Regions from separate parts of the Paenibacillus sp. S29 genome, predicted to be linked through region 2. Evidence: predicted binding sites of a transcription regulator. Region 2 holds the regulator's gene; the other holds the start of a gene.
The links. The regulator LexA, encoded in region 2, represses DNA repair genes until DNA is damaged. The targets are predictions, from matches to a motif close to CGAACATATGTTCG.
Positions count from the first base shown of each region.

Region 1 (6,842 bases), on a different contig from region 2:
GGCATACTGGGCTTTGGTCTTGCTCACATTGTGCTTGGACTTTTGGATATGTTCCGAACTCCAACACGAAGCCATAATTAGATATTTTGACCGTAATTGAAATAAAGGCGTTTTTGTCAGGAAAACTGGCAAGAACGCCTTTTTAGTCAACGGATTATTGGATTTTTGTAAATGACTAGCCTATAATTAGATATTGAACTTTGTTGTGGAAAGGAAAGTGAAACGATGGCTTCAGAAAATTCATTTGATATCGTCTCCAAAATGGATATGCAGGAGTTAACAAATGCGGTTCATCAGACGGAGCGTGAAATTGAAACACGATTTGATTTCAAGGGTAGCAAAAGTAGCCTCAAGCTTGAGAAAGAAGCTCTTACGATTGCATCGGAAGACGAGTACAAGCTGAATGCGGTGATTGATATTTTGCAATCTAAAATGGCCAAACGAGGTCTGTCCCTTAAAAATGTGGAGTATGGCAAATTGGAACCCGCTTCTCTAGGTTCAGTGCGTCAGCGTCTTTCGCTTAAGCAGGGAATTGATCAGGATAATGCCAAGAAAATTAATATTCTTATTCGGGACTCCAAGCTAAAAGTCAAAAGTCAGATTCAAGGTGATCAAATCCGAGTGACCGGAAAAAACAGGGATGATTTACAGGCGATCATTCAATTGCTACGTAAAGCTGATTTGCCATTGGAGCTTCAATTTACAAACATGAAATAAAGCCGTTTTCCCTCATATATTTTGTAGGAAAAAACGTTGCTTGATGTGCGGCAGGTTATTTTGACATGCGTTTTGCGCCATATTATACTTGTAACGAAAATGCAGACAATTCAGGTGTATAGCGCTCGTCGAAAGCGATTTACATAGGATTGAATTTAATCCGAAAACTGCCATTTGTAATCAAGTACGATAATCAGGGGAGAGTGTGTTGTGAATTTACCCAACAGAATTACAATAACGCGGATTTGCCTTATCCCGGTGATGATGCTGGCTTTGCTGGTGGACTTTGATTTTTATCCGCCGCCGATTGAGATCGGAGCTTTCAAGCTGCCGTATAATCAGCTGATTGCGGCTATCATTTTCCTTGTAGCAGCCAGCACGGATGGTCTTGACGGATATTTGGCACGTAAAAATAATATGGTCACCAATTTGGGCAAGCTGTTGGACCCCCTTGCTGATAAGCTTTTGGTAACCGCTATTTTGGTTTCCTTGGTAGAAATGGGGAAAATTGATTCATGGATTGTCGTTGTGATTGTTAGCCGTGAGTTTGCGGTTACGGGGCTGCGTCAGATTGCCTTACTGGATGGGTCTGTGGTTGCTGCAAGCAATTGGGGCAAATTAAAGACGATCATCCAGATCGTTGCTATTGTAGCGCTGCTCATTAATAATTTCCCGTTTGTTTTTCTTGGTATACCGTTTGATTTAATAGCGATATGGGCAGCAGTGTTGATCACCATTTATTCGGGTATTGATTATTTCGTGAAAAATATCCATTTGCTGAGCTCCTCCAAAGTTTAACAGGATAAATTTTATGGAAACAGCAATAGGGACTAAACTTATTGCTGTTTCTTTATATAATTCCCATCATATTCGCAGTACAGGAGGAAGAATTGATGAAAGCTGAAATAATTGCAGTAGGAACAGAGTTATTACTCGGACAAATAGTGAATACAAATGCTCAATATTTGTCACAAGAGCTGGCTACAATTGGAATCGATGTATATTTTCAGACTGTGGTTGGCGATAACATAGATCGGCTTCAGGAAGCGATAAGAATTGCTCAGAAGCGTGCGGATATTATTTTGTTTTCCGGCGGTCTGGGGCCGACTCAGGATGATTTGACGAAAGAGGCGATAGCGGCTGTATTGGGGCGGAAATTGCACATAGATCGTCTTGCAATGGACAAGCTAGATCAATTTTTCCGTAACCGTGGGGTAGAAATGACCGAGAATAACCGCCGGCAGGCGCTTTCTATTGAAGGTGCTACTCCACTTGAAAATGAGACAGGGCTAGCTGTGGGCGACGCGATTGCACAGGACGGTAAATTTTATGTAGTTTTGCCTGGACCGCCTAAGGAACTCAAACCCATGTTTGCAAACCATGCGAAACCTTGGTTGCTTCAGCAGGCATTGAGCGGTGAGGAAATGCCAATTTATTCGAAAATGCTAAAATTTGCAGGGATCGGTGAGTCAGCTCTTGAAACCCATTTGTTAGATCTGATCCAATCCCAGACAGATCCTACGATTGCTCCTTATGCCAAGGAAGGGGAAGTCACGATCCGTATATCCACCAAGGCGGCCAGCGAAAGTGAAGCATTAATTAAGCTGACAGCTACGGAAGTAGAAATTCAGCAGCGTCTTTCGGAGTATATGTATGCAAGCGAGGATGTTGCGCTGGAGAAGGTTATCGTAGATCTAATGGCCAAACGCGAACTCACTGTGAGTGCGGCAGAAAGCTGTACAGGTGGAATGCTGATGGAACAGATTACTTCTATACCTGGCAGTGCTGCTATGTTTCAAGGTGGCATCGTGTGCTATTCCAATGAAATGAAGATGAAGTTACTCAACGTGCCTTATGATTATTTGGAAGGGGACCATGCGCCAGGCGCAGTGAGTAAGGAAGTAGCCCTTGTGCTTGCAGAGCAGGCGAGAATGATCATGGATAGCGATTTTGGACTTTCAGTTACTGGTGTAGCTGGGCCTGGGTATTCCGAACGGAAGCCAGTCGGTCTAGTGTATATTGGCATTGCTGAACGCGACAAGGAAACGGAAGTACATGAACTGAGACTGAGTGGCAACCGTGAAACAATCCGACTGCGATCAGTCAAAGCAATCCTGTACAGATTGTGGCGCAGGCTGGTAGAGAACGAGAAACTCTCTTAAACATCTATGTACAGTGTGACTCGTAGAGTTGTTTTAGATAGATATTCATGGTATAATCATCTTATCGGAAGAACCGTTGCAAAGCCTTTTGCCAGCGGTTCTTTTTTTGTTTTAAGAGACAGGTGTAATTATAGAAGAGAGTTGTGCGAATAAAAAAAACGAATGTATGTTCGAAAAAATGCTTGGCAAGCGTGTCAAAACAAGGTATTATTAAAGTACAAACAATGAAGGATGTGAGTTTATTGTCAGATCGTCGTGCTGCGCTGGATATGGCGCTCCGTCAAATAGAAAAGCAATTTGGTAAAGGTTCCATTATGAAGTTGGGTGAGTCTACCCACATGCAAGTGGAAACGATCCCCAGTGGTTCGATTGCTTTGGATATTGCGTTAGGAACGGGCGGCTTTCCAAGAGGCCGGGTTATTGAAATATACGGACCGGAATCATCCGGTAAAACGACAGTAGCTCTTCACGCTATCGCAGAGGTGCAAAAAACAGGCGGACAAGCCGCCTTTATCGACGCCGAGCATGCGCTTGATCCGTCGTATGCAAGCAAGCTGGGTGTCAATATTGATGAGTTGTTACTATCGCAACCAGATACAGGAGAGCAGGCGCTTGAGATTGCCGAAGCCCTTGTACGTAGTGGAGCAGTAGACATTGTAGTTGTTGACTCCGTAGCGGCACTTGTGCCCAAGGCAGAGATTGAAGGCGAAATGGGAGATTCCCACGTTGGTCTTCAAGCACGTTTGATGTCTCAGGCATTGCGTAAGCTTTCTGGAGCTATTAATAAGTCGAAAACCATTGCTATTTTTATTAACCAGCTACGTGAAAAAGTAGGTGTTATGTTCGGTAACCCTGAAACAACACCAGGTGGACGTGCCTTGAAGTTTTACTCTACGGTACGTTTGGATGTTCGTCGTATTGAAAGTTTGAAAATGGGTAACGACATTGTGGGTAACCGCACACGTATTAAAGTCGTGAAGAACAAAGTTGCCCCTCCTTTCCGTCAGGCTGAGGTGGATATTATGTACGGTGAGGGTATTTCCAAAGAAGGTAGCTTGATCGATATCGGTACGGAGCATGACATTGTCGACAAGAGCGGAGCCTGGTATTCCTACGAAGGTGAGCGCCTTGGTCAGGGACGTGAGAATGCTAAACAATTTTTGAAGGAAAATCCGAATATTGCTAGTACGATCGAACAAAAAATTCGGGTGGCCAGCAATTTGATTACGACGGTTGCTCCGCCTACAGAAGAAGAGTTGGCGCAGCAAGCGAAGGAAGAACAGGAATTGTTGGAGCTTGAATAAAGCTTGGTGAATCTTGGTTTGTGAACTGGGGCCAGGGTTATGGCACCGTCCGTTTGAATAGCATGATTCTGATGCCCTGCACAGTTGTGCAGGGCATTTTTGCATCAACTAAAGTCTGCTTTGTCAGCGGAATCTAACTTTGCGTAGCAGGTGTTCAATGGCTGCTTTCGTGAATTTCAAAGTGAGGGAAATATATTGCAGTTGGACGATGAAGATGAATACACTTCGGAAGCAAATAAGCAACAAGGGATTTCTCTTTTTCCGGATCATGAGGAATTGATGATTACTAGGGTAGAGCAGGGACAGGGACGCAAACGCGGAAGGTATATCATTCATTTTGGTCCGTATTCGCTGTCTGTATTAGAAGATGTAATGATCAAGTACAATATGTTCAAAGGAACGTCATTTGATAAAAAAGAACTGGAAGATATCGTTCTGGCAGATGAAAAGCAACAGGCTTATGTACTTGCGCTTCGCTATTTGGGGCGAAAGCCTCGCACAAGTCAGGAAATTGCCCAACGTTTGTTACAAAAAGAACTGGATCAGTCTGTTATTGACGAAGTAATGGTTCGACTGCAAAGGGAACAACTCGTAGATGATGATTTATACGCCCGCCAATGGGCAAGGCAGCGCATAACTAGCCAACGTAAGGGGAAGATGTGGGTTAGGCAAGAACTTCGTCAGAAGGGCATCTCTAAAGCCTCTATTGGCGAAGCGTTAGGTGAGATCACCGATAATGAGGAGTGGGAGAGCGCTTTGACGGTCGGACGTAAGAAATGGAATCAGGTACGTGGTGATATAATGGAGAAAAAAAGGAAAACCTACCCTTTTCTCATGAGACGTGGATATTCGGGGGATATGACACGCCGAGTGGTCAATCATCTCACTGCGGCCGAGCATGACGTTGCTTCAGATGACGAGGAATTGTTGCAGTGGGAGGAATAGTTGCCAAACGGTTGCTGAACCTTTGACTAGTATGAACGGATAGGATGAGCTAGTTATTACAGGGAAAGCTGCATGGTAGTCTACTAATGTTTGCATTCCCTTGACAATGCCATTTGTCAAATAATAAAATATATATGAAACGATACTTGTGGAACGCCCTTTTTCCTTCCAAAAAAGCGGAATCCACGGGTGAGTTCTCATCGCCAAATAACAAGTGATGCCGCTATGCCAGGCGGAATTGTACATGTGAAAGCATGTGCATATGAAATGAAACGACCTTGTGTCGTTGTCTTAGTTTGACGATCAAAGTAAATGTGACAATTGCAAAAAGTCCCAAGGAATGCCTTGGAGGAACCAACGGGGAGGTGAACAGTATGATGACTGCGATCTGGTTCGTTCTCGTTGCTGTAGCCGCGTTATTCTTTGGGTTCGGGATTGGTTATTTTATTCGCAAATCTATTGCAGAAGCTAAGATCTCCAGTGCGGAAGAAGCTGCCGCGCAAATCGTGGAGAACGCGAAAAAAGAGGCAGAAGCGCTGAAGAAGGAAACGGTATTGGAAGCGAAAGATGAAATCCACCGCATTCGTGCCGAAGCTGAAAAAGAAACTCGTGAACGTCGCAATGAAATTCAACGACAGGAACGAAGATTGCTGCAAAAAGAAGAATCGCTGGATAAAAAATTGGAATCGCTGGAACGCAAAGAAGAACAAGTGGCCAACAAAGAGAAACGAATCGATGAAACCCAGCAGCAAATTGATTTGATTTACAAGAGTCAGGTAACTGAGTTGGAACGTATTTCCAATCTGACGATGGAGGATGCAAGAAGTATTATTCTGACCAACGTAGAACAGGAAGTTCGTCATGAAACAGCTCAGATGATTAAAGAAATTGAACAGCAGGCCAAAGAAGAAGCGGACAAAAAGTCACGTGAAATCATCACACTGGCCATCCAACGCTGTGCGGCAGATCATGTAGCAGAAACGACGGTTTCTGTTGTCACATTGCCGAACGAAGAAATGAAAGGCCGGATTATCGGGCGCGAAGGCCGTAATATCCGTGCACTTGAAACCCTTACAGGAATCGACCTCATTATTGATGATACGCCGGAAGCTGTTATTTTGTCCGGATTTGATCCGATTCGTAGAGAGATTGCGCGTACTGCGCTTGAAAAGCTCGTAGCGGACGGACGGATACATCCGGCTCGTATTGAAGAGATGGTGGAAAAATCCCGTAAAGAGGTGGACGAACGAATCCGTGAGTATGGTGAGCAGGCCACCTTTGAGGTGGGCGTGCATAGCTTGCATCCGGATTTGATCAAGATCCTGGGACGTCTCAAGTTCCGTACGAGTTACGGACAGAACGTATTGAAGCACTCGATGGAAGTTGCATACTTGACAGGTCTGATGGCCGGGGAACTGGGCGAAGACGTTGTACTGGCAAGACGGGCAGGATTGCTGCATGACATCGGGAAGGCGCTGGATCACGAAGTGGAAGGATCGCACGTTGAAATTGGCGTGGAACTGGCGAAGAAGTACAAGGAACACCCGGTCGTCATCAACAGCATTGCTTCACATCACGGCGACTGCGAAGCGACTTCAGTGATCGCCATGCTGGTTGGGGCGGCAGATGCCCTGTCAGCAGCAAGACCGGGAGCGCGGCGTGAAACGCTAGAGACGTACATCCGTCGTCTTGAGAAGCTGGAACGCATCTCCGA
Region 1 is NZ_JBMOUI010000003.1:418,210-425,051, forward strand. Features, by position in the region: gene ACL9RM_RS07415 (hypothetical protein) at 1-81, shown strand, start outside; gene ACL9RM_RS07420 (YajQ family cyclic di-GMP-binding protein) at 226-717, shown strand; gene pgsA (CDP-diacylglycerol--glycerol-3-phosphate 3-phosphatidyltransferase) at 928-1,515, shown strand; gene ACL9RM_RS07430 (competence/damage-inducible protein A) at 1,611-2,879, shown strand; gene recA (recombinase RecA) at 3,122-4,183, shown strand; gene ACL9RM_RS07440 (regulatory protein RecX) at 4,379-5,128, shown strand; gene rny (ribonuclease Y) at 5,503-6,842, shown strand, end outside.
Region 1: recA (recombinase RecA) is a predicted target of LexA. The motif match lies at 3,039-3,052, and genes of this name have one in related genera.

Region 2 (6,842 bases):
AATTCTCCAGGACCAAGTGCAAGAAAGGACATGTAGCTTTTGACCATATTTTGACCATATTTGAACCAGAACAGACCCTAAGATATCTGAATAAAAATTTATTTCTTCCTATTATACTGCGGAAAACCGAATGTATCCGAACGTTATATTTTTGACCCTATAAACTACGTTAACCCTCATTTCTGGAGGGTCAAAATTGAAACCCCCTTATTCACAGTCTGTTTTACACCATAACCAAATTTTAATGTGGCTTTGTGTTCTTTCGTTTTTTAGTGTGTTAAATGAAATGGTTCTTAATATCTCTTTACCTGATATTGCTGATGAATTCAATAAAACACCAGCCGTTACAAATTGGGTAAATACTGCCTTTATGCTAAGTTTTTCTATAGGAACCGCTGTATACGGAAAGCTATCTGATCAGTTAGGTATTAAAAGGTTGCTCCTGTTTGGAATCATAGTGAATTGCATAGGATCATTAATTGGATTTATGGGACATACTTTTTTTCCAACACTTATCTTGGGGCGATTTATACAAGGGATTGGTGCAGCTGCATTTCCTTCACTTGTGATGGTCGTAGTTGCTCGCTATATCCGAAAAGAAAACAGGGGCAAGGCATATGGCCTCATCGGGTCTATCGTAGCAATCGGTGAAGGGATAGGACCGGCTATTGGTGGGATGATTGCTCATTATATTCATTGGTCTCATTTACTGCTTCTTCCTGTTCTAACGTTTGTCACTGTTCCCTTCCTGATAAAATTATTGAAAAAGGAAGTCATATCAAAGGGTTCACTTGACATTGCAGGAATCGTGCTTATATCTCTAGGCATTGTAATGTTTATGTTGTATACAACGTCTTACAGAATTTCTTTTCTGGTGATAAGTATTCTTTTTTTCTTGATCTTTTTAAAACATATCAGACAAGTAACCAATCCTTTTGTTGATCCTTCATTGGGGAAAAATACTGCATTTATGATAGGAATCTTTTGTGGCGGACTTATGTTTGGTACCGTAGCTGGATTTGTTTCTATGGTCCCTTATATGATGAAAGACGTTCATCACTTAAGTACCGCAATGATTGGCAGTGGAATTATTTTTCCTGGAACGATGAGTGTTATTTTCTTTGGTTTCCTTGGAGGAGCACTTGTTGATAAGAAAGGTTCCTTACATGTGCTAGCAGTCGGCGTTGCATTTCTTGCCGTCAGCTTTTTGATAGCTGCTTTCTTTATTGAAATGACACCTTGGCTGATGTCTATTATTCTAGTCTTTGTTTTCGGTGGTCTTTCTTTTATTAAAACAGTAATATCCACTATTGTTTCAAGTAGTTTAAGACAAGAAGAAGCTGGCGCAGGAATGAGCTTGCTTAATTTTATAAGCTTTTTATCAGAAGGAACAGGGATTTCAGTTGTAGGAGGCTTATTATCAATACGTTTTATTCATCAAAAATTTATACCAATCATTAATTTTCCATCTGCTTATTTATATAGCAATATGTTATTGATTTTTACAGTGGTCATTATAATTAGCGGGATTTTAACTGTTATTGTATATAGACGTTCAGTTTCAGATTCCTGATAAGAGCAGAAAAGGTTTACATGCTGAAAATGATCGCATCCTCACGTTTGAAGTAAGTGGATACTCTAAATAATTCAAAAGCTCTGCTAGCCTTAATTGGTTGGCAGAGCTTTGTTTGCTGATCAGTTTGATTTTAGGCTAATTTGAATGCTTAAACTTATAATACCAAAAAATTGCTTTTTCATGGGCTGTGGAAAAGTTAGAATATAGCATAGTATCAACTCCGCCGATTACAAAGTTATTTTTAGCATAGAATCGACAAGCTAAAACATTCACATCCTGTGTTTCAAGCATAAGACCAACAAGGTTATTCTGCTTAGCCCACTCGGTTGCTTTACTCAATAAGGCTGCTCCGATTCCCTTGTGTCTCCAGTCTTTAGCGACGGCAATATCCTCAATTAGAGCATAGCCATTCCAATTAGTACAAAGTTTAATTTGCCCAACACAGTCGTTCTCATCATAATATAAAAAAATAGATTTTCCTTGTTCATCAATATAACTGATGTCAACGTCATCATCCTCATACTGTTTAAAATATGGTTCGGGGAAACTTTCTTCTATATATGTCCAATTATCGTTCTCGTATTTAGGTATTATCCTTCCTGACACAATAAAGCCGTTATTCTCATTTGACTTCTTAAAATCTCCCATATTCGAAAGTGACATTTTAATTATCATGGCTTGTCTCCTCCTGGTTTAATTTCTCTACGCACACTATTCTAAAAGAGAGCCACCATTTCCTGTCTGTTAGATTTATAAAAAGAGCAAAATTGTAGCGACTGTTCAACTATGTCTGATATTCTACGATCTCGTCCGCTTGCTTCAACGATTCATAGCAGTAGTTAGGTGTACCGTTTAACACAAAAAAAGCAGGAAGAATCCTTCCTGCTCAGAGTGTCGAGAAAGTCCAGAGGACTTTTCGACACTTCTATTTTTATATGGGGAGACGCATCTTTTAAAACAAAAATCGATTTAAAACGATCTGAGGACCCTAGTTTTTAGACCACTAAGACAGTTTTAAACCCCCTGCAAAAAAACAGGGGGTTTCTCGACAGCCTGAGCAGGAAGAATCCTTCCTGCTTTTGCTTGAAAACGATTATTAACGTCTGCGTTGTCTATCATTCACGCTAAACAGATTAACAGCCAGTGCGTTACCTCTTGCACGCGCAACGGCTCTTTGATTCGAACGGATGTTTGATCTTCTTCTTCTCAAATCACGTCTGCAATGTCTTCTGCTCATATGATCACCTCCCTTCAAGGAAATGAAGGTACGGATGAATCTTAGTGGTGTTTATGCTTACGCTTGGAAATTTTGATATTCAAGGCATTGGTTGCTAGTGCATTTCCGCTTCCTGTTTTAGCAGCTGCGGCTTGAAAGACTTTAACGACCAGATATCTGTTTTTTCCGATGCGATGCTTATACGTTTTAACTCTATTTCTGATCATCTGCATATCTCCTTTGCTTAGGTCTGCTATATACTATGTCAATTGTGATAGTAATGTATCAGCATAAATCTATTAAAAGCAAAAAGAAGCTGGTACCTATATTACTAATGGTTAACAAAAAACTCATGCGAACCTGTCTTCGCCATTTCAACTTTACGTTGCAGGAGAATGTTACAGGCAGGTCGGCATGAGTCTAATAGTGTAGATAAATAATATGCAGTTTAGTATGAAAATTATTTACTATTAAGAGTGTTAAGTTTTTTCTCGTAGTACGCCTCTTGAGCAAGAATATGATTCAGTTGTTCAGAGAGCAGTTTATATTCTTGGCTGTTTTCTGGGTAATTGTTTCTTTCGGAAATTACAGCTTCGAGTTGCTTTTCTAAATACCTGAAATGGATAAGTATTTGTATGTACTGAATACGATCGTAGGTTGTTATGTGTGATCTCAAGATCAGTGGGTGATTATTTGAGATGAGGAGGCTGATTTTATAGTAGAAACTATAGGAATAGATTGCTGAAATGAAAAAATAGTTGTGAGATACATAGTAAACACAATAACAATACAAAACCGGCTTACCCTAAGCAGCCGGTTTTGTATTAGTGGTTAGAATAACGGGGAAGAAAGAACGAGAAATCAGTGGAAGTCCCGGAAGAGTCCTACAACCTTGCCCAAAATGCTGACGTGTGTCAGGCGAAGCGGTTCAAAGGCTGGATTTTCAGGTTGAAGCCGGATATGATCTTTTTCTTTGTAGAAGGTTTTAACTGTAGCTTCGTCTTCATCTGTCATAGCTACAACAATATCGCCATTATCAGCGGTCTGCTGCTGACGTACGATTACATAGTCTCCGTTAGCAATCCCAGCCTCAATCATGCTTTCGCCTACAACAGATAACATGAATATTTTATCCTCACCAACAAAGTGTTGGGGAAGAGGAAAGTAATCTTCAATATTTTCTGTCGCCGTAATAGGAAGGCCAGCAGTTACTTTGCCGACGACGGGGACACGACTAATGGAGTAATTAATCAAGTTGCTGTTATCCGATTCGTCTTGACCGAGTAACTCAATAGCCCGTGGTTTTGTAGGATCGCGTCGAATGAGTCCTTTTTTCTCTAAACGATCCAAATGACCGTGAACCGTAGAACTGGAGGCCAATCCGACAGCCTCGCCTATTTCGCGTACAGAAGGGGGGTATCCCTTTAGACGCACTTCATTGCGGATAAATTCAAGAATGGCCTGCTGGCGGCTCGAAATCTTAGACATACCGTATCAACCCCATTTAGTAACGTTTGGGAAAATTATAGCATAGAACCTCCGTTCGTACAAACATAAGTTCTAAATAATCCCTAAAAATAATCGCGAACTTTTGTTCTCTTTTCTATTGAACAAAACAAATGTTCGTGTTATATTGTGAAAACATAAGAACAAACGTTTGGAGGTCGCAGCCAATGATGAAATATAGCACTTATCAAAGTATTTTTCCGATGAATTCAGAAAATTTGCAGGAGACCCGAAAAGAGGGTAGAGCGCATTTTATGCAAATTATTACTAATACTCTTTTACTTAAGCTTCTTATTTTAGTGATTGTTGCTTGGATTGCAGGGGCAGGTGTACTTACGGTTTTCGCGGCACCCTCAGCTTCCAAGGGAGAAGTGACTAAACTGACCGTACAACCTGGAGATACGTTGTGGGAGATTGCCGCAAATCATAAACCGGAACGAATGGATACACGGGTATATATAGAAGGAATTGTGCGGATTAACGGTTTAGAGGATCGGGGAGTACAGGTAGGTCAGGTACTCAAGCTTCCTAACTTCTGACCTATAGACTATTAGAGCTTGTCAGGGAGCGTAATGCGGGAGCCTTGACAAGCTCTTTTCTACATGTCAAAGTGTATTATATCTTTGCTTTTATGGAGGGGACACAATTTGGATATAGACAGCTTGGTACAGCGCATCAATGAATTAGCGCGCAAAGCAAAATCCGAGGGTTTGACGGAAGAGGAAGCCACAGAGCGCGCCAATCTTCGGGAAATTTATTTAGGTAACATTCGCCGTAATTTTCGGCAGCAGCTTGAAACAATTGAATTTGTGGACGATGATACATCGAAGGGAAATGACGGGCTGAAGCATTAATGTTGTTAAAGCGCCCAAGCCTGCAATTTGCCTTTTGTTTTAGGTACCGTTCTCGGTATCTATATAGATCAGCTTTGAGGCAATTGTTTTATTGTAATATATCTGGGAAGGAATTGAGAGATGGCCCGATCATTTGAAAGAAAAGTACGCAAAAACACAGCGCATTTAAATAAATCGCGCAAAAAGCAAGGCATTCAAACCATTAACGGCGCAGGTTCTGCAATGGATATTTTCCGTGGTCGTAACATTACTGTGCCAATTATGCTGGCTGGTCTTTCTGTATTGTACATGCTTATGAGTTACTTTTTGACTAAGACTGGCATGCGAGGGATGGATTGGCTTGTATTCGGCCTATACTTGATGCTGGCTGTTATCTTTTTCATCCGTCGTCCTTATTTGAAAGTGGGAAAGGATACTCTCTATATGCTGAAAGGTGGTAGAGAACGTCCAATGACGGCTGGGGACATGAAAGCCATCAAGATTGAAAAGGGTTACGTAACCGTTGAAAGAAAAGGTAAGGGCGGTAATTTCATTTTCACAAAATCATTAGGTCGCTATGACACGGATGCCATTGCAGAGCGACTTGAGAAGTTTGCGCTATCCAATCAGATACAGGTGGACAAGAAATAACTGATTTAGCCTGTAGCTCTTTAACAAAGGCCGTATGATGTTATTTCATATAACATGCTGCGGCCGCTTGCTTAATATGGGCACACATAACGATTCAAATATTTAACCGAGCAAATAGGTGTACATATACTGTGGAAAGAGAGTGGATAATTCAGATGACGATTCAGGCGGTAATGTTTGATCTTGATGATACCCTTTTATGGGATGAACGTAGTGTAGAAGAGGCATTTGATGCAGCGTGCCAAACAGGCTCCCGTGAAGCAGGCGTTGATCCGAAAACTCTGGAGGAAGCGGTACGTAAGGAAGCACGCGCTTTGTATGAATCCTATGAAACCTTTAGTTTTACTCAAATGATCGGCATTAACCCGTTTGAAGGATTGTGGGCGAATTTTACAGCAGGTGAGCAACCTGAATTCCGCCAATTGGAACAGTTGGCCCCTGTTTATCGAAAGGAATCATGGCGTAGAGGACTCCAGCAACTAGGGATAGATAATGAGAAGTTGGCGGAAAAGCTGGCTACCCAATTTGCTTCGGAAAGACGCGCGCGTCCACATGTATATGAAGAAACGTTTGAGATTCTAGAACAATTGAAGGGACATTACAAACTGTTATTGCTGACAAATGGCTCCCCTGATCTACAACAGGAGAAAATGGATGGAGTTCCTCAATTAGCTCCTTTTTTTGATCATGTTGTCATTTCAGGTTCTTTTGGTCGAGGCAAGCCTGATCCGGCTATATTTCAGCATGCTTTGGGGCTTCTTGGTATTGAGCCTGAGCATGCTTTAATGGTAGGAGATAAGCTGACGACTGATATTCAAGGAGCGTTGGCAGCAGGTGTACACTCGGTCTGGGTGAACCGAAACGCTAAAACCAATACCACAGAGATCAAGCCGAAGTTCGAAATCAAGCATCTGTCTGAATTGGACGGAATTATTCAAACGTTAAAGTAAGAAATCCATAGTCTTTAGAAACGAGTATTAAAAAAACTCCCTTCGCTCGATTGTTACAGTGAAGTGCACCCCTTAGAATAGACATTGGAATAAACCCCTGGTTTATCCGA
Region 2 is NZ_JBMOUI010000022.1:24-6,865, reverse strand. Features, by position in the region: gene tet (Tet(L)/Tet(K)/Tet(45) family tetracycline efflux MFS transporter) at 197-1,573, shown strand; gene ACL9RM_RS24405 (GNAT family N-acetyltransferase) at 1,712-2,251, opposite strand; gene ACL9RM_RS24400 (hypothetical protein) at 2,673-2,813, opposite strand; gene ACL9RM_RS24395 (hypothetical protein) at 2,855-3,019, opposite strand; gene lexA (transcriptional repressor LexA) at 3,654-4,280, opposite strand; gene ACL9RM_RS24385 (LysM peptidoglycan-binding domain-containing protein) at 4,469-4,837, shown strand; gene ACL9RM_RS24380 (DUF896 domain-containing protein) at 4,946-5,152, shown strand; gene ACL9RM_RS24375 (hypothetical protein) at 5,273-5,782, shown strand; gene ACL9RM_RS24370 (HAD family hydrolase) at 5,938-6,732, shown strand.